Methanothermobacter thermautotrophicus: one gene and its partner. The protein of the gene in region 1 interacts with the protein of each later gene in a pairwise test. Links are inferred from orthologs where the notes say so. Each region holds a gene or a part of one and is shown in the gene's direction. Other genes may lie near its edges.

Region 1 (10,148 bases):
GGCGGATGGGATTTGCCTACACATCGGATCCTGGGGGAGTTGATGCTGCTGTGAGGATGGCGGCCCAGAACCTTAGGCTCGCGGATCCTGATGAAAACTTCGGCTTCTCTGAACCCTCCACATATCCCTCGGTTAAGGGAATCCATGACAGGTCCTTCAGTGACCTTGAAGTTGAGGACTCAGTGGAGATGGCCGGTAGAATGATTGAGAGGGTCCTGGAGGAGGGATGCAAACCCACAAGCGGCGGCTTCACAGCTTCCCGGATTGAAACATTTATAGTAAACTCGGAGGGTGTTGAGGCATCATCAGCTTCAACAGTCTTCTCAGCCCACATCTCTGTGACAGCTGAGGGGAATGGTATGAAGACAACGGCCTACGAGTCAGATTCCTCCTGTAAACTTGACATCGACCCTGAGTGGATAGCTGGAAGGGCCTGCAGGATTGCAAAGGATTCGGTTGGTGGCAGGAGTATTGAGGGCGGTAAGATTCCAGCGGTCCTGGACTACCATGCAGCTGCAGGACTTCTTGGAACATTCGCAGCAGCATTCAGCGCAGATAATGTTCAGAGGGGGAGGTCCGTCCTGGCGGATAGGCTTGGGAGCCGGGTCACCAGTGAGGGTCTCTCAGTGTACGATGACGGCACCATGGAGGGTGGCCTTGGATCAGCCCCCTTTGATGGTGAGGGGACACCCTCCCAGCGGACAGTCCTTGTGGAGGATGGAATTCTGAGGGGATACCTGCATAACATCTACACAGCATCAAAGGGGAGGGTTGAGAGTACAGGTAATGGTCTGAGGGGCTACATGGAGGTTCCAGCTGTCTCAACCACTAACTTAATACTTGAATTTAACAGGACAGTCCAACTGGAGGATTTCATGGGGATATTCGTGACAGATGTCCTGGGTGCCCACACCGCAAATCCAATATCCGGTGACTTCTCGGTGGAGGCCAACAATGCATTCATGGTGGAAGCAGGGGAATTCACGCCTGTTAAGAAGGCAATGCTCTCAGGAAACATATTTGAGCTCATGATGAAGGCCTCATCAACGGACCTTGAAAGGAGACAGGTGGGGGGCTTTGTAACAGCACCTCTCATGTTTGAGGAAGTACATGTCACGGGATAGGCACATTAAGGGTCATGTCACTGAAGGATGCACTTCAACACTACCTGTCTGTAAGGGACGGGATTAGGGATGCAAGGTTCCTTGTCGCCTCCAGGACCCCAGCATCCTTTCACGGGGACTCAGGGATCTCTGAGCTCTGGATGGAACATGAAAGGATAGAGGCAGGTATGGAGTGTTCAGGGGCGTGTGACAGGTCTTTCCTCGATCTTAAGATTGAAATCGCTGAAAGAATCCTTGGGGAGTGTTCACTGTGCCCCTGGAGGTGCGGCGTTAACCGCCAGATGGAGAGTGGACGCTGCGGCGTCATGGGGCCCCGCGTGGCATCGGAGTTCCTTCACTACGGGGAGGAGGCACCACTGGTACCAAGCCATACCGTCTTCTTTTCAGGCTGCACCATGCGGTGTGTCTTCTGTCAGAACTGGGACATATCCCAGAACCCATCCACCGGCAGACACATTGAGGTGGATGAACTGGCAGCGATCATAGAGGAAAGGAGGCGCATGGGAGCAGCGAACGTCAACTTTGTGGGAGGAGACCCGACACCGGCACTCCCATACATCCTCCGGGTCCTCTCAGTGGTGTCCATCAGTGTACCCGTTGTATGGAACAGTAACATGTACATGTCCACGGAATCAGTCAGGCTCATAATGGGTGCTGCGGACCTGTACCTCACAGACTTCAAGTTCGGCAACAGTGAATGTGCAGAGAGACTTGCCGGTGTCCATGACTACTTTGAGGTCGTATCCAGGAACCACCTCATGATAGCAGGGGAGGACATGATAATAAGGCACCTGGTACTTCCAGGGCACCTTGAATGCTGCACCATGCCCATCATTTCATGGGTGGCAGAGAACCTGGGCACAGACACTGTGATGAACATAATGGGCCAGTACCGCCCCCTCTACAGGGCTTCAGCTTACCCTGAGATCAACCGCCCCCTCTACCTTGAGGAGCTTGAGGAGGCCAGAAGGTGGGCCCTGAGGGAGGGCCTTGAAAACATTATCTAGGAGGGTTCTCATGAAGATACTGATCACAGGGAGACCCGGCAGCGGGAAGAGCACCATGGTTGGAAGGCTGAGGGACTACCTTGAGGGTAAGGGCCTTTCGGTTGGAGGGATCATAACACCCGAGGTGAGGGTGGGTGGTTCAAGGTGGGGTTTCGAGGTCGTTGACATAGCATCGGGCAGGAGGGCTCTCCTCGCGTCACTGGAAACAGAGGGGCCACGTATTGGCAGGTACGGCGTAAATTTAGCGGCCATGGATGAATTGGCTGTCCCGGCAATCAGGAGGTCCCTGGATGAGGATGACTGTCTCGTCATAGATGAAATCGGTCCCATGGAGCTTAAGAGCCAGGAATTCAGGAGGGCTGTTGACGAGGCCCTCAACTCTGATGTCCTCCTCATCGCAGCGGTTCACAGGAGAACCCTTCAAAGTATAAAAAAGAGGGAGGACATAAGGGTATTTGTTGTTGATCCTGAGAAACGGGACAGGGTTTACGGGAGGATAATTGACTTACTTGGTGATTATCATGGAATGCGCTGATTATGGTCTTACAAGAAAACTTGAAAGGGATAACCTCAACCTCAACCCCCTACAGCGTGGTGGTGTTCTCCCTGCCGCTGCAAGGAAGGCCCTGTATGAATTCGGGGATGGTTACAGTGTCTGTGACTACTGCGACGGCAGACTGGACAAGGTCACAAGGCCCGCGGTAAACTGCTTCCTGGATGACCTTGCAGAGTTCACCGGCTCTGATGCCGTGAGGACGGTTCATGGTGCAAGGGAGGGTAAATTTGCGGTGATGCATGCACTCTGTGATAGGGGCGACACCGTTGTTGTTGATGGAAATGCCCACTACACCACACACCTTGCAGCTGAGAGGAACGGCCTTGAAATCGTTGAGGTTCCGTCGAGTGGACACCCCACCTATGAGGTAACACCCGAGGCCTACAGGGAGGTCCTTGAGGAGACCCTTGACAGGGTTGAGGTTAAGCTTGCGGTTCTCACCCATGTCGATGGTAACTACGGGAACCTGACAGATGCACGGGGCGTGGCGGACGTATGCAGGAAGCTGGGGGTTCCATTACTCCTAAACTGCGCCTATTCCATGGGGAGGCTCCCTGTTAACCTCAGGGAACTCGGGGTTGACTTTGTTGTTGGGAGCGGTCACAAGAGCATGGCAGCCTCCGGACCGATAGGTGTTCTCGGGATGAGATCTGAGTGGGAGGACCTTGTACTGAGGAGGTCCGGGAGGCATGAGAAGAAGGAGCTTGAACTCCTGGGCTGCACATCAAGGGGCGCGCCACTGGCAACCCTCATGGCCTCCCTGCCCTATGTGAGGGAGAGGGTTTCACGCTGGGACGAGGAGGTTGAGAAGACACGTTACCTGGTCTCTGAACTTGAGGATATTGGGGGTATAGAGCAGCTGGGTGTGAGGCCCAAGGAGCATGATCTTGTAAGGTTTGAAACCCCAGTATTCCATGAGATAGCGGCTTCACATCCAAGGAAGGGCTTTTTCCTCTATGAGGAACTTAAGAAGAGGGGTATAGTTGGAATAAGGAGGGGTCAGACAAAGTGGTTCAAGTGCAGCATCTATGGAATGACAGAGGAGCAGGTTCAGTACGTGGTTGACTCATTCAGGGATATAGTTGAGGAGAACCGGTGATTTTAGCTGTAGTTTCTTGAAAATAGAACAGTGAACGTTTCTTTATTTATGAAAGAATAGTAAGGGAAAAAAATCAGTGAATTCCAGTAAGCTGTTCTCAATGATGTGAGGTAACATTTAAAGGACCACAGGGAACTGGATCTCCCTCACATCCCCATGGAGGACCTCCCGCGGCGCACCTATTACGTCAAGACAGTTCTCCTCGACGTATTCTATGAGCCTTCGGTAGGCCTCCTCACGGTCTTCTGAGTATTCTGTGAATATCACAGTATGGCCTGGTATTGTGACTACCCTTATCTTTCCGTCACCCTCGGAGTCGCCCTTTACAGGTATACCCACATCGTATCTTCCCTCGTCCTTGAGGGGTGCTGTGTAGAATATCAGTGTGGGGTTACCGTCAGCTTCAAGTTTATCACTTGATGATACAAAGTCTGAAACCTCTTCAAGGACCTCCTGTGTCTTACTGAGGGGTCCTGTAAAGGTTATCAGTGCAAGTTTCTCATCATTCAGTGTCCTTTTACCTATCATTATAATCACCGTTAACCAACGACCATAACGGGCTTTGTGGCTGATTTAAGAACCTTCCTTGTTATACTTCCGGATATTATGCGATCAAGTCCGTGTTTGCCTGAGCTACCCATCACAACCAGGTCCACGTCCTCCTCCTCCATGACCTCAAGGATCACCTCTGCAGGGTTACCCTCAAGTATAACCGTATCAAGACGGGTCCCCTTCAGATGGCCCAGCTCCTGCTGGGAGCTGAATTCTTCCTTAAGGATGGATATTGCATTCTCTGACTGTTTCCTCATTATCTCCTCGAGGCGTCTGCTGATATCCTCGTCCCAGAGTTCTCTGTAGGATGTGTCAACGACACTTATACCCAGTATGTCTGCTCCGCTCATCCCTGCCATGTGGAATGCGTGCAGCGTTGCCTTCCTGGCGTCCTCTGAGCCGTCTGTGGGTATCAGTATTCGTCGGTACACATCTACACCCCTTCGCTTCCAAGGATTATGGAGTCGTCTGCTGAGTTCTGGAGTGCTACGCTGAAACCTGGCTCTGCACCTATAACCAGGGTCTCCTTCCCGTTCTCCTTTGCTATGTTTATTAGGGGGAGGAAGTCGGCGTTCCTTGTCATAATTGCAACCACATCGATGTTGGGGTTGTGTATGAGTTCAAAGGCTTCAACTGCGAGCTGAACATCCACATCACCTGCAACTATCATGGGTGAGAATCCCTGGTTCACGACTGCCTCGATCAGCTTATCTGAGGCGTACTGGTTCAGGAGCACCTTTCCTATCTTGAGGTTTCCCCTGTCAAAGAGGAGGTTCTTCACAAATTCAAGGTCTGAACAGAATTCCTTTCTGAGCATATTTGGACCATCAACAAGGAGTCCCAGACTCTTTTTATCCTTTCGACTGTTGTTTATTATCACAAAGTTATTATCATTATCCATTTTTATTCGTTCCTCTCTTTAACTTTTAATACCCTTATGTATCTAAAACCTTATATACTTATGTGGTGATGTTTGAGCTGCTGTTTTTTGGGGGGTTTTATCACCGGGGCCTGAGGGCTGATTCAATGAAAACCTCAAGGTCCTCCCAGAACCTGTCCCTGCTTATATTCCTGGCCTCCAGGACCATCCTGGATGTGAAATCAAGGTTCAGGGCATTTATGGCCAGTGTATGGATGTATATTGACAACTCTACAGGGTCGAGGTCGCTGCGGATGCTGCCGTCCTTCATGCCCTCCATTATGGCCTCAACCATGAGCCTCCACATTCCTGTACGGAGGTCCACTATCTCCTTCGCATCATCAGCTTCACTCAGCTCGAACCTCTCGGTGCCACTGTAGCAGTATACCCTGAAGTAATCTGGGTGTTCCTTTGAGAAGATGTAGAGGGCCTCCACCATGGCCCTGACCTTACCATATCCATCTGTGTCAAGCTCCATGCACATTCTGTACATCCTGTGGAGTATACGGACACCGTAGAGGTTCACTGCTAGGAAGAGGGATTCCTTGTTTTTGAAGTAGTAGTAGAGGAGGGCCTTGTTGACATCTGCCTCCCTGGCTATTTCATCCATGGTCACCCTGTCGTATCCCCTTGCAAAGAATGCCTTCTCTGCGGCCCTTATGATCTGTTCCCGTCTCCTTTCCCTTTCACGTTCGCGTCTTGAGGGCGCCATGTTGATTCACCTGCATGTCTATGAATATCTGTTCCGGTGGTTTAAAACATTTTTACCGGAAGTTTTATATAATATTAACTCCAAGTTAAATTTTAACCGGAAGTTAAAAATTAACTGACGGTTAAAGAGGTGTTTCTGATGGCTGAAAAGAAACCCGTACCTGAAGACTGGCCCCACATAGTAGGGGACTATGTGGTTGGCGACGCAGAAAGTCCGGTTGCGGTTGTCACCCTGGGCTCTCACATGGAAGATGAGCCTGTGAAGGCGGGCGCTGCAATTTCAGGTTCACTGCACACAGAGAACCTTGGAATAGAGAAGGTTGTTGGAAATGTGATCGCAAACCCCAACCTGCGATTCCTCCTTGTATGCGGTGCAGAGGTCATGGGACACATCACAGGACAGACCATGAAGGCCCTCCACGAAAATGGTGTTGATGGAGAAACAGGAAGGATCATCGGTGCAACCGGTGCAATACCATACATTGAGAACATGCCTGAGGAGGCCATAGAGAGGTTCAGGAGACAGGTTGAACTTGTGGACATGGTTGATGTTGAGGATCCATCCATGATAACTGCAAGGATAGAGGACTGTGTGGTTCATGACGCTGGTGCGATGGAAGAGGAACCCCTCGTTTTAAAGTTTCCGGAAATTAAAAAAGGGGATTCAGAAGAAAACACCTGATTATTTATTTTTAAGGGTCCTGACCGCCACCCAGAGGCGGTCACTTCCTCCTATTTTCCACGCCGGGACTGGGATTTGAACCCAGGAGGAGCAGAGCTCCACAAGATTTCCAGTCTTGCGCCTTACCTGGCTAGGCTATCCCGGCAGAACAGTTATGATTTTAATTCAGAAAAAAGTTTTTTAAGCGCCGGGACTGGGATTTGAACCCAGGCGGAGAGAATCTCCACGGGATCTCAAGTCCCGCGCCTTACCTGGCTAGGCTATCCCGGCAGTGTCAGATAAAAGAGATTGATAAACTCTTATTTATATAGTTTTTGGTGGGTGAATTTAGTTAGAGGGGTTTGCACCCCAGTTAACTTTTGAGTTCGATTTCGATGCTGACATTGTCAGGCACGTTGACCTTCATGACCTGACGCATGGCCCTTTCATCGGCCTCTATACCCACAAGCCTCTTGTGGATCCTCATCTCCCATTTCTCCCAGGTTGCGGTTCCCTCACCATCAGGGGATTTCCTTGTTGGAACCACGAGCCTCTTGGTTGGGAGGGGTATTGGGCCTGACATGTCCACGCCTGTCCTCTCAGCAATCTTCTTGAGCTGGTCACAGACGTATGCCAGTTTTTCAGGGTCTGTCCCTGTCAGTTTAATCCTTGCTTTGTGCATTTAAATCCTCCTGTAAAAAAGGGAAGAGGTGGGTTTATTTTGCTGGTACGAGGTCTATGCACATTCCAGCAGCCACTGTCTGTCCCATGTCCCTTATGGCGAATCTTCCCATGTGTGGGATGTCCTTTATCTTCTCGATGACCAGTGGCTTGGTTGGTTTGACCTTCACAACAGCAGCGTTACCTGTTTTCAGGAAGTCAGGGTTTTCCTCTTCCACCTGACCTGTTGCAGGGTTCATCTTCTGCACCAGTTCAAGGAAGGTACAGGCAACCTGTGCTGTGTGACAGTGGAATACAGGTGTGTAACCCACTGTTATGACACCTGGGTGCTGGAGAACAACGATCTGTGCCGTGAACTCCTTGGCAACCTTTGGCGGGTTGTCCAGGTGTCCTGCGACGTCTCCCCTTCTGATGTCGTTTTTACCGACACCCCTGACGTTGAAACCTATGTTGTCACCAGGTTCGGCCTGTTCGATCATCTCATGGTGCATTTCGATGGATTTGACCTCTCCACTTACACCTGCAGGTTCGAATATGACATTTTCACCCTTCTTGAGGACACCTGTCTCTACACGTCCCACTGGGACGGTACCGACACCTGTGATGGAGTAGACGTCCTGTATAGGGATCCTCAGTGGAAGGTCCACAGGCTTTTCGGGTGCTTCAAGGTCGTCAAGGGCTTCAACGAGTGTTTTACCCTTGTACCATGGGGTGTTTTCGCTCTTTGATGTTATGTTGTCCCCTTCAAAGGCGGAGAGTGGGATGAATTCAACGTCGCTTGGCTTGTAACCCACTGTTTTGATTAGGGCTGCAACCTCATCCTTGAGGGCGTTGAATTTCTCTTCGTCGTAGTTGACGAGGTCCATCTTGTTGATGGCGACTATGAGCTGGTTTATACCCAGTGTCCTTGATAGGAACACGTGTTCCTTGGTCTGGGGCATTACACCGTCGTCCACTGCAACTACTAGGACTGCTGCGTCTGCCTGGGACGCACCTGTGATCATGTTCTTAACGAAGTCACGGTGTCCGGGGCAGTCCACGATTGTGAACTCGTACTTGTCTGTTTCGAATTTGGCGTGTGCAAGGTCGATTGTAACTCCTCTTTCCCTTTCCTCGGAGAGCCTGTCCATGACAAACCTGAACTTGTCTTCACCGTCAGCTAACTGCTGTTCGGCGATTGCTCCGGCCTGCAGGAGCAGGTGTCCCACTAGTGTGGATTTTCCGTGGTCTACGTGTCCAATAAACGCCAGGTTCATGTGTTCTTTTTCTTTAGCCATAATATACCTCCATATATGATGGTTTAGCCTGATTTTTTAGATCCAGCAAATGGGCATGCTGTTTGTCTAAGGTAATTTCCTATATTCTTTTTAATTATATAAGTTTAATGGGATTAACCCAGGTAGTGGTCTGCCCTGTAGGGTTCAGGACTCAGACCCTTCCTGGTCCTTACCTCCCTTATTATGGTGTGCTGCAGTTCGTTTGGAAGTCTCTCGAATCCAGCGTTCTCTGTTGACCAGAGACATCGTCCCTCGGTGGCTGACCTGATATCGCCTGCGAATCCAAACATCTCCGCCACTGGTACAGTGGATTCAACGGTTACCATGTCACCCTCCTGGGTCATGTTGACGATCTGTCCACGCCTGTTCTGTATCTCACGTGTCGCGCTTCCCATGTAATCCTGTGGCACGTTGATGAATACCTTCTGTATGGGTTCAAGGAGCACTGGCTCTGCAGACATCATGGCACCGAATATACCCTTCCTTATGGCTGGAAGGACCTGTGCGGGACCCCTGTGGACAGCGTCCTCGTGGATCTTGGCGTCCATGAGTTTTATCTTAACCCCCATGACCTTCTCCTTGGCCAGTGGGCCGTTGTCCATTGCACTCTCAAATCCGTCCATGAGGAGCTCCTTGATCTCGTCGAGGTACTGGATACCACGGGTCATGTTGATGAAGATGTTCTTCTCATAGACATCCCAGACCCTTCTGGCTTCCTCCTTATCCATACCTGCCTCTATGAAGTTCTTGGCCATCTCCTTACCCTTTACACGACCTTCTTTTATCTTACCTTCCTGTATAGCTTGCATCACTGATTCTTCAACTGGTTCAATTTCTATGTAGAAGCGGTTGTGTTTGTTGGGTGATTTACCCTCAACGGGTCCTGCGGTACCTGCAACGGTCTCCCTGTAGACGACTATCGGTTCTGATGTCTCTATCTCAACACCCTTCTCGTTGATCCTGTAGGCTATGATCTCAAGGTGGAGTTCACCCATACCTGAGATGAGGTGTTCACCGGTCTCCTCGTTTATTTCAACCCTTACGGTTGGGTCCTCCTTACCGACCTGCCTGAGTACCTCTATGAGCTTTGGAAGGTCCTTGGTGTTCTTGGCCTCAACTGCAACTGTAACCACTGGTTCGGAGATGTGTTCAAGGCCCTCAAAGGCCTTTATCTTCCTGCCGGTGTCGCAGATTGTTTCACCTGCAACTGCATTCTTGGCACCTGTTATGGCCACGATGTTACCTGCAGGGACCTTGTCGGTGTTAACCCTCTCTGGTCCCATGTAGACACCGACCTGCTGTACACGTGCCTTGCTGTGGGAACCCACAAGGAAGACCTCGCTTCCCTTCTCTATTGTTCCACCATAGACACGTCCCGTGGCGACTTCCCCGGCGTGTTTGTCTATACTCACATCGGTTACCATCACTGCAAGGGGGCCTTCAGGGTCTGTTTTTAGCATGGCCTGTCCCTCTTCGCTTTCAAGGTCCCCGGACCATATTATTGGGACCCTGTATGCCTGGGAATCGGCGGGGCTTGGCAGGTGTTCAACAACCATTCCAA
Region 2 (10,165 bases), on another replicon or contig:
TTGGTGGCGTAGCTTTCCCTGTTTGCTATTAGCTTAACCGAGCTTTCCAGGATGGTGTCGATCACCCTGAGGTGGTTCATCCTGAGGGTCGTCCCTGTGCTGCTCAGGTCTGTTATGAGGTCAGCGACTCCAATGAAGGGTGCTATCTCTGTTGATCCTGTGAGTTCAACAACCTCTGCATCTATGCCCCGCTCACGGAGATATTTCTCTGTTATCCCCGGGAACTCTGTGGCTATAACTGCACCCTGAGGTATATCCTCCGGGCCCCTCATGGGTGAGTCCTCAGGGGCTGCAAGGACCAGGCTGGCCCTTCCGTATCTGAGGTCCTCCAGGATTTCGACGTCACTTCCCCTTTCAACTATGAGATCATAGCCTGTGATCCCCAGGTCAGCGGCACCGTCGGCAACGAATTCAGGTATATCCGCTGCCCTGCTGAACATTACCTCGATCTGTGGGTGCTGTGTCTTTGAGAATAATTTTCTGTTAACAGTGTCCTTAAGACCTACACCTGCATTCTCAAGTAACCTTATCGCAGGCTCGCTTATTCTTCCCTTGGAGGGAACCGCTATTCTTATCTTCATTCAATCCCTCAATTACTGGTTAAATTTTAAATTAAAATCATGCAGGTTCTGTTCATCTGCAGGACATATCATTCTTGGCTGTAGATTAACTTATATTTCTTTCAGAAAACCTATATAATAGGTTTGGAGTCCGGTCCATGACTGGATTATAAGTTAAAACTTATAAGTTATAAGGTGGTTCCATGGAGAATGAAAGTATACTGATAACCGGTACAGAGATCCTTGATGCCAGGGGGGTCCGGCGTGGATCCGTCCTCATTGAGGATAACAGGATAGCTGATGTATCAAACACCCTAAGCCCCGGGGATGCCGACACAGTGATTGATGGAACTGGAAAGCTCCTGATCCCTGGACTCGTGAACACCCACACCCACCTCTCAATGACACTTTTCAGGGGGATTGCAGATGACCTTCCCCTGGACAGATGGCTGAACGACCACATATGGCCGGCTGAGGCCCGGCTCAACGGTGACTACTGCTACGCTGGAGCCCTCCTGGGATGCATCGAAATGATAAGATCAGGGACAACCTCCTTCAGCGACATGTACTTCTACATGGACCACGTTGCACGTGCCGTGGAGGAGGCAGGCCTCAGGTGCGTCATAAGTCACGGCATGATAGACCTGGGCGACACTGAAAAGATGAGAGCAGAACTGATGGAGAGCCGCAGGATAATAAAGGAATGCCACGGGATGGCTGATGGGCGCATAATGGTTGCACTTGGCCCCCACAGTCCCTACACCTGCTCAGAGGAACTTCTTAAAAAGACGGCTACCCTGGCCTGTGAAAATGATCTCATGATACATATACATGTCTCAGAGACAGATAATGAGGTCAGTGAAGTCTCAAGGTCCCATGGAATGACACCTGTGGAGTACCTTGATGAGACAGGTTTACTGGGCCCGCAGACCGTGGCTGCCCACTGCGTCTGGCTGAAGGACCGGGATATGGATATCCTTGCAGAGAGGGATGTGAAGGTCTCACACAACCCCACGAGTAACATGAAACTTGCATCCGGAGTATCCCCCGTCACCCGGCTCCTCAAGAGGGGTGTTAACGTTTCACTGGGAACCGATGGAGCCGCATCAAACAACAACCTCGACATGTTCCAGGAGATGAAAACGGCCTCCCTGCTCCAGAAGGTGAACCTGGGAGACCCCACAGCCCTTCCAGCCATTGAGGTATTCAGTATGGCCACAGTCAACGGTGCCAGGGCCCTTGGAATCGACGCCGGCCTGATAGCCCCTGGTAAGCTCGCTGACATCGTCATACTAAACACCAGGAGGCCCCACCTCACACCATGGAGAAATCCAGAATCACACACAGTGTATGCTGCCTCAGGGGCCGACGTGGACACCGTCATATGCGACGGCAGGATACTACTCAGGGAGGGGGAACTGGAGGTCCTGGACGAGGAATACGTTATGGAAATTGCAGAATCAGCTGCAGGGGAGCTAACAGATGATGGCCCTCTTCGACGTTGATAAGACCCTGATACACAGGTCATATGCACATGAGGACGCCTTCAGGCACGCCTTCAGGGAGGTCTATGGCGTTGATGCCGGCGTGGACAGCATAGACTACCACGGGAAGACAGACCCTTCAATAGCAGAGGAGGTGCTCCTCCTCAAGGGACTCGAAGATGCGGAGATAGAGATGCACCTGGATGAATTCCTGGTGGAACTCAGAGAGTACGTGAAGCATAACATAAAGGGGGAGGATATAGAACTCATAGATGGTGTGGATGAGTTCCTGAGTTTCCTAAAATCCATGGGTGTGTCTATTGGCCTCGTTACAGGAAACCTGATGGAAATAGCATTCATGAAGCTTGAAAGGGCGGGTATTGCAGGTTACTTTTCCTTTGGGGGCTTTGGAAGTGACAGCCCCGACAGGAAGAAGTTGACTGAGATTGCGGTTAGAAGGGGCCTGAGCCTCGGTGCAACCGGTGTCACTGTACTCTTCGGTGACACCCCCCATGACATGATGGCCGGCACCCATGTTGGAGCTGTTAACATCGGCATATCAGCGGGGAGGTACAGTGAAAGGGACCTCCTGGCTGCCGGGGCCTGTTATGTATTCCCTGATTACAGAAGCCCTGAACTCAGGGATACCGTGCTGAATATCCATGACCCGTGATCATATTTAATAGCTGTCTTAAGCTGATTTAAGGCCCCTCTCTATGAACCCGGTTTTCCTTTCCCTGTTGAGGACTATGCTTTTAAGCCATTCAGGTCTGGTTTCAGGGAAATCCTTCCTGTAGTGGGACCCCCTGCTCTCCTCCCTTATCAGGGCTGACTCCACCACCAGCGAGGACGTTATAAGCATGTTTTCAAGTTCAAGGGCCTCAATGAGGCAGGTGTTAAATCCGGATGTCTCAGGGACATTCAGATCACCCATCATCATTCTGAGGTCCTTGATAACTGTCCTGGCTGATTCAAGGGACTCACGACTCCTTACTATTGCAACACCGCTCCACATGGCCTCGTGAAGCTTATCCCTTATCTCAGATGGGTTGTGGGATCCATCGGCCACCATTGACTTTATACGGTATTCCTCCTCCTCGACCGCCGATTTAATGGATGCAGAGGATGATTTAAGGGCGTTCCTTGCAGCAGCTATCCCTGCTCTACGCCCGAATACCTGGGTATCCGCAAGTGCATTGCCTCCCAGTCTGTTGGCTCCATGGACACCCCCTGCAACCTCGCCGGCTGCAAAGAGGTTCCTGAGGTTTGTTCTTCCCCATTCATCTATCCTGACACCCCCCATGAAGTGGTGTGCTGTGGGTGCCACCTCCATTGGCTCGGATCTTATATCAATACCAACATCCTGGAACTGGAGGAGCATGGTCTCAAGTTTCTCCTCTATGACCTCATCAGGGAGGTGGCTGACATCAAGGTAGACTCCACCATGCCTGGTGCCCCTCCCCTCCATGATCTCAGTGTAGATTGCCCTTGCAACAACATCCCTTGTTGCAAGTTCACCCCTGGGGTCGTATCTCTTCATGAACCTCTCCCCCTCACTGTTGAGGAGTATTCCGCCCTCACCCCGCACGGCCTCCGTCACAAGGATCCCCCTCCTTGACTCTGGGTAGACCATGCCTGTGGGATGGAACTGGACCTGCTCCATGTCAATCAGGTCAGCCCCGGCCTTCCATGCCACAGAGAACCCATCACCACCCTTCTGGATTGTGTTGGAGGTCACCGGGTAGATGTGACCGGCTCCCCCTGTTGCGAGGATGGTTGAAGCTGCCCTGAAGGCCACAGTGCTGGAGTCCCTGATGGATACGCCCATGGCTCCAAGTACACGGTCCTCCTCCACGAGGAGGGATGTTATCATGACCTCCTCCACGGTCTCTATATCCCGTCGTAGGACCTCCTCCTTGAGGGCGGTTATCATCTCATGGCCGGTGCGGTCACCCTGGTAGCACGTCCTGCGGTATGTCTGCCCCCCGAAGGGTCTCTGGTCAAGCAACCCGGATTCCTGCCTGTCGAAGAGCGCCCCGTAGTTTTCAAGGTCCCTCAACCTGTCGGGTGCCTCATCCACAAGTATGCGGACGAGGGCAGGGTCATTGATGAACCCACCCCCCCTCATGGTATCCTCGAAGTGCACGTCCGGACTGTCCTCAGGGTCAACACATGCAAATGCAGCGTTGTATCCGCCCTCAGCCATTCCAGTGCATCCTGATTTGAATGATAAACCCTTTGATACTATTAATGGCGTGAGATTGTGTTCAGAAACTTCTATGGCCGCCCTGCAGCCGGCTCCCCCGGAGCCTATTATCAGAACATCACATTCATAGACCTGACTTTCCATGGACAATATTTTTAACATTCACTATTATAAGGTTTGGCAGTCAATAGTTAAGGTGATAAACCATCACAAGAGAATAAAGTCAATCCATGGTGACAACACCCCATACATTCTGGTGATTGGCCTGGTCAACAGTGGATTAACCACCTGATTTATTCAATAATTTAAAATCAGTGGGGGTTCTGTTTGAAAAGAAAGGATATAGTGAAGCTTTCAAGGAGGGACTTTGAAAGGGCATGGCTTGAAAGTGGGAGGAGCCTCAGTAAACCCCACCATGACATGCAGTATCCACGCCTCCGATTTGAAACCGGAAAATCTCATGTACTCTATGATACCATCTGGATGATAAGGGAGGCCTACCTGCGCCTCGGCTTCAGTGAAATGGTGAACCCGCTCCTCATAGACGAGGAGCACATATACCGCCAGTTCGGGCCCGAGGCCCCTGCAGTGCTGGACAGGTGCTTCTACCTTGGGGGCCTCCCAAGGCCCGACATCGGACTCGGGGCCGATAGAATTCAGATGATAGAGGATATGGGTATAGAGGTATCTGAAGAGAAGCTAGAAAACCTGAAGGAGGTCTTCAGGTCATACAAGAAGGGTGACCTTTCAGGGGACGACCTGGTCCTGGAGGTCTCAAATGCCCTTGAAGTTGAGAGCCATGATGGTCTGAGGGTCCTTGAGCGGGTGTTCCCTGAGATAAGGGATCTGAAGCCAGTTTCAGGGAGAACCACCCTCAGGTCCCATATGACATCAGGATGGTTCATATCACTCCAGAACATCCACGACAGATACAGAATGCCCCTGAAGCTTTTCTCAATTGACCGCTGCTTCCGGAGGGAGCAGAAGGAGGACTCAAGCCACCTTATGACCTACCACTCCGCATCCTGTGTCTTTGTGGACGATGAGGTCCCTCTCGATGTGGGTAAGGCCGTTGCAGAGGGACTCCTCGAACACCTGGGATTCTCAAGGTTCAGGTTCCGCCCGGATGAGAAGAAGTCCAAGTACTACATACCCGGCACCCAGACAGAGGTCTACGCCTACCACCCCCTCCTTAAGGAGTGGGTTGAGGTGGCAACCTTTGGCCTCTATTCACCAATAGCCCTCTCCATGTACGGGATAGACAGGGAGGTCATGAACCTGGGAGTGGGGGTTGAAAGGGTTGCCATGATACTCAACCAGGCCAGTGACGTGCGTGAAATGGTCTACCCGCAGATATATGGGGAGTGGAGGCTGTCTGACAGGGACATCGCCGAGATGCTCAGGATAAACCTCCACCCTGTAACCTCCGATGGTCGCATGCTCATGGAGCAGATAATCAAAACCTGGAGGGCCCATGCAGACGCCCCATCCCCCTGCAGCTTCGAGGTCTACAGTGGAGAGTTCCTGGGACGACGGATAGAGGTGAGTGCCCTTGAGGTGGAGGAGAACACCCGGCTTCTGGGACCCGCAGTATGGAACAACGTTTACATATATGATGGAAACATCCTAGGGGTGCCCCCCGGGACCGAACTCGACAGCGACCTCATCATCAGGGCCAGGAAGGAGGGCCTGAACACAGGCATAACCTACATGGAGGCCCTTGCAGCCGAGGCCGCCTACCGCATAGAGGAGATGGTTGTAAGCGGCGCAGAGGAGGTTGAGATAAGGAGCACGATAGCAAGGTCCCTCTCTGACCTTAACCTCACACTCGAGGACGCCGCCATGAGGTACATAACAGGTAAAAACCGTGAGATCGACCTGAGGGGGCCGCTGTTCTCAACAATAAGGTGCAAGTTAAGGGGGTGAGGCTCTGATAATCAGAGGAACTGTTAAATCAGGTTTCGGTGAGGGGGCATACTTCATAACTCGCAGCGTATACCAGGAACAGTTCAGGAAAAAGCTGGGCTTCGACCCCTTCCCGGGCACCCTCAACATAGAGGTTGGGGACCCTGAAATTCTGGATAGAATAAAGAGGGGGGCCCCTGTGATACATGGAGGCGGGGGCTTCGGTGATGTCCTCTACGTTAAGGCCGTGCTCAACGGAGAGGTTGAAGGGGCCATCCTCTTCCCCGTCAAAACCCATCACAGGGCCGGGTGCCTTGAATTTGTGGCCCCTGTGAATCTCAGAAAAACCCTTAAATTAAGGGATGGAGATACCGTTAGCCTGGATATAGAGTCTGATGAAGTCCAGGAATAGAACATCAGTAGATGGATACATGATAATGGATTAATAAACATCAGGATTATCAATGGAGATTGTGATCATATGATTCAGGAAGCCCTTAAAGCGCTTAAAAGGGGAGAAATAGTCCTTGTATTTGATGCAGATAACCGTGAAAGAGAAACCGACATGATCGTTGCTGCTGAGAAAATAAAGCCGGAGCATATAAGTATCATGAGAAACGATGCCGGGGGACTCATATGTGTTCCTGTCTCCTGGGAGAACTCAGAGAAGCTTGGAATACCCTACATGACCGATATAATGGAGGAGGCATCAGGCAGGTACCCGGTCCTCGGGAAACTGTCCCCCCATGACATACCCTACGATGATAAGTCTGCCTTCTCCATAACCGTGAACCACAGGAAGACATTCACAGGGATAACAGACAATGACCGTGCCCTCACAATAGGGGAACTCGCAGGCATCTGCAGGGATGATAAGCATGAGAGCTTCGGCGACCTATTCCGATCCCCCGGCCATGTCACCCTCCTCAGGGCTGCTGATGGCCATGTACTCAGCAGGGGGGGTCACACCGAGATGAGCATAGCCCTCATGGAGATGGCCGGACTTACCGGTGTTGCTGTCTGCTGTGAGATGATGGATGACAGGACAGGTAACTCTCTCTCAACAGAGGATGCCATGAAATACGCCAGGGAGCATGACCTTATTTTCATGAGCGGTGCAGACCTTATTGAATCATACATGGAGTTCAGATCATAGAGGTGTTCATAATGGAGAGGCTGAAGATAGGGATCAATGGACTTGATGATACCATAGGCGGTTTCCCCATGGGAAGGTCCGTTCTGATAACAGGGGAGCCCGGGTGTGGTAAGACCATCTTCGGGCTGCGCTTTGCCATAAGCAGCTGCATGGAGGGTTATAACACCGTCTACATAACAGCAGAGGAGGACGCCAATGACCTCCACATACAGGCAAACTCCTTCGGGTGGAACACCCAGGAGCTGGAGGAGAAGGGGCTCCTCAACTTCATAGAACTTACAGGTATAAGGGCGAGGATAACCGAGGCAGAGCTAAGCATGGACATGGATCCAATGAAGGGCAACTTCACCAAGATAATACATGACATACCCCCTGAGGCCGAGGTGGTTGTCATAGACAGTCTTGGTGGCTACACAGCCAAACTCACAGCCTATGAATTCAGGAACCAGTTTGACCTCCTCGTATATGAGCTCAAACAGCGCGGTATAACATCCGTCATAATACTGGACAGTGCAACATCCAAGGAGTTCAATGAACTTGCTCTATTCTCGGTCTACGGCGCCATAAAGCTTGGTAGAAGGGAGAACCCCTACACCGGTCGCAGGGAGCGGATAATGGACATAGTCAAGATGAGAAGCACCAAAACACCACTCCAGTTCCTCACATATGAGATCGGTGGTGAGGAGGGTATAACCATAACTGAAGGTGAGGAGATCCCTCAAGAGGATATGGGGATCTAAAACCTCAATCCAGAAGAAAGACATCCAGAATAGGTATTCAACCCCTGAATACCCTTCTGATTTCTTCGGGGCCCATGTAACCCCTAAATTCTGGTTTTTTTGCTAATCTGATGAGGGCATCGACATCGAGGTGCTCCTCCACAGTCTCCATGGCCTTCAGGCAGAAGTCCTCAAGTTTTATCTCAACCTCAGGTGTGCCACCCCTCTCACTCATCTCTATCCTCGGGATGGCAAGGTACCTTCCACCTGATGCCCTCTCAAATATATCCATATCATAGACCCTGTTCAGTATTCCACAGGATACATCAACACCCAGTCCCTCAAGTACAGCTATGTGGGCGTCAAGATCAACCACTGCAGACTCTATGCCGCCCTTACTGCAACCGGCAACCATTATCACAGGGATCCCGGCTGCCAGGGCAATCTCAGCCCCTGAGTATGGTGTTATATCATTCAGGAGGCCCGTGAGGATGCTCATAACTCCCTCGATAAGTATTATGTCATATCTTCCCCTCACAGATTCAAGGACATCCCTGAGCTCCATCCAGCCCAGGCGGCCTATCCTTATGGATGAGTGCTCCTCCATTGGCTCCTTTATGAGGTAGAGGGCGGGGACTATGTCCCTGACATCGGGTCCCACCTTGATAACACCCACCCTGAGGCCCCTCCTCCTGAGGGCGCCTGCAAGGCCCGTTAATATGAAGGTTTTACCTGAGTCTGAACCCGTGGATGCTATCATTATGGCGGGTGGCGTGCCCCTCACCCCTCCAATGTCTGTCACGCGTATACCCGTTGATATCCCGAGTTCAGATCTCAGGGCTTCACGAAGTTTCCTGTTGGCTTCAAGTATCCTCTCCCTTGATGTCTCATCTGCATCAAGGAATTCCAGGATGTTATCGACGAGGGCAGGGTTCTCATCCAGGCAGCCATGGACCATGGTCCCTGCAACGTTACCATCATCACTGCAGACCCCTGATATGATCTCCCCCGGCCTTTCACGATAGTCTGCCCTGACTATGCTGGACCTCATTATCTCAGGTGCATCGCCACGTATCTCACCGTAGGTGTGGCAGTGGAAACCTGTTATGCTCTCACCTGACATCCCGGAGGTGAGGAAGGACTCTCCGGTTATGGTTGCCTCCACCCGGTCGTTGCTTATCATGGGGTGGAAGGTTACGTTAAGTAGTCCCAGGCCCTCCCTGTAAACAGGGCATGGAGACCTTCTCCCTATATCTGTCCTCTCTGCAAGGGCCTGGAAACCTGAGCATATCCCCAGTACAAATTTTCCGTCGGCCGCCATCCTCCTTATCTCGGATCCAAGTTCAGGTGAAAGGCTTCCTGACTCAACTATGCTTCCCCCCGGTATTATGATCCCGTCCAGGACCCTGTGGGCCCTTGAACCCTTCACAAGGCCATTAGCTCCAACAATATCCGTTGGGAGAAATCCGAAGTTCTCAAAGGCAGGGACCGATCCCCTGACACAGACGAGTCCAATCCTCATGGGGGACACTCTCTTACAGTGAAGCAATCTCCCTCATGGCCGATAATATTATGCCGTCATCGCAGGGCTTTGCCTGTAGCTGCAGACCAACAGGAACTCCCCCCACATCTCCTGCCGGTATGCTTGCAGCCGGTATGCCTGCAAGGTTAGCTATGACCGTCAGGACATCATAGGCGTACATTTCCATTGGTTCAAGCTCCTCGCCCAGTTTGTGGGGTAGTTTTGGAACCGTTGGCCCCGCTATTATGTCCACGTTGGTGAGAAGACCTGTTATCTCTCTCCTTATGAGGGATCTTGCCTGGAGGGCTCTCTTGTAGTATCTTCCAGATAATTCCTTCTGACTTATGTAGGAACCCATATGTATCCTCCTGAGGACCTCAGGACCGCAAACATCCTCTATCCTGTGGCCGTACTTCCTGCCGTCATACTTCCTGGTGGCTGAGAAGAATTCAACGTAGTTTATGAGGTAGTAGGTGGGGAGGCAGAGGTCTATGTATTCAAATTCCAGTTCAACTATCTCGGCGCCCTCATCCTCAATGGCGCCCAGTTTATCCTGGATAACATCGTCTATAGCCTCATCGGTGACCTCCAGAAACTCCCTGACAACACCGAC

What was found.
Region 2: the proteins of pscS (region 1) and sepS interact in binary tests that used the Methanocaldococcus jannaschii proteins (3 or more experiments, as listed by UniProt). The link is inferred for Methanothermobacter thermautotrophicus from one-to-one orthologs.

The regions. Positions count from the first base shown.
Region 1 is NZ_QKOF01000006.1:272,650-282,797, forward strand. The notes cover bases 1,821-4,719. They hold pscS (O-phospho-L-seryl-tRNA:Cys-tRNA synthase), read left to right. Parts: upstream 1,821-2,652; coding sequence 2,653-3,786; downstream 3,787-4,719. Other genes in these bases: DNK57_RS05810 (radical SAM protein), read left to right, coding at 1,821-2,131; DNK57_RS05815 (NTPase), read left to right, coding at 2,142-2,666; DNK57_RS05825 (GyrI-like domain-containing protein), read right to left, coding at 3,904-4,314; DNK57_RS05830 (universal stress protein), read right to left, coding at 4,326-4,719. In the rest of the region: DNK57_RS05805 (TldD/PmbA family protein), read left to right, coding at 1-1,124; more of DNK57_RS05810, read left to right, coding at 1,139-1,820; more of DNK57_RS05830, read right to left, coding at 4,720-4,769; DNK57_RS05835 (TIGR00288 family NYN domain-containing protein), read right to left, coding at 4,772-5,239; DNK57_RS05840 (TetR/AcrR family transcriptional regulator), read right to left, coding at 5,340-5,969; mtrA (tetrahydromethanopterin S-methyltransferase subunit A), read left to right, coding at 6,108-6,650; rpsJ (30S ribosomal protein S10), read right to left, coding at 7,003-7,311; tuf (translation elongation factor EF-1 subunit alpha), read right to left, coding at 7,346-8,587; DNK57_RS05870 (elongation factor EF-2), read right to left, coding at 8,701-10,148. UniProt on the Methanocaldococcus jannaschii protein: Converts O-phospho-L-seryl-tRNA(Cys) (Sep-tRNA(Cys)) to L-cysteinyl-tRNA(Cys) (Cys-tRNA(Cys)).
Region 2 is NZ_QKOF01000005.1:236,886-247,050, forward strand. Bases 3,961-6,876 are described here. They hold sepS (O-phosphoserine--tRNA ligase), read left to right. Parts: upstream 3,961-4,577; coding sequence 4,578-6,176; downstream 6,177-6,876. Other genes in these bases: tfrA (fumarate reductase (CoM/CoB) subunit TfrA), read right to left, coding at 3,961-4,394; DNK57_RS03755 (DUF120 domain-containing protein), read left to right, coding at 6,187-6,567; ribB (3,4-dihydroxy-2-butanone-4-phosphate synthase), read left to right, coding at 6,637-6,876. In the rest of the region: hisG (ATP phosphoribosyltransferase), read right to left, coding at 1-581; DNK57_RS03735 (amidohydrolase family protein), read left to right, coding at 764-2,065; DNK57_RS03740 (HAD family hydrolase), read left to right, coding at 2,043-2,717; more of tfrA, read right to left, coding at 2,736-3,960; more of ribB, read left to right, coding at 6,877-7,311; DNK57_RS03765 (ATPase domain-containing protein), read left to right, coding at 7,323-8,051; DNK57_RS03770 (nucleotide-binding protein), read right to left, coding at 8,089-9,552; Asp-tRNA(Asn)/Glu-tRNA(Gln) amidotransferase subunit GatA, read right to left, coding at 9,566-10,165. UniProt on the Methanocaldococcus jannaschii protein: Catalyzes the attachment of O-phosphoserine (Sep) to tRNA(Cys).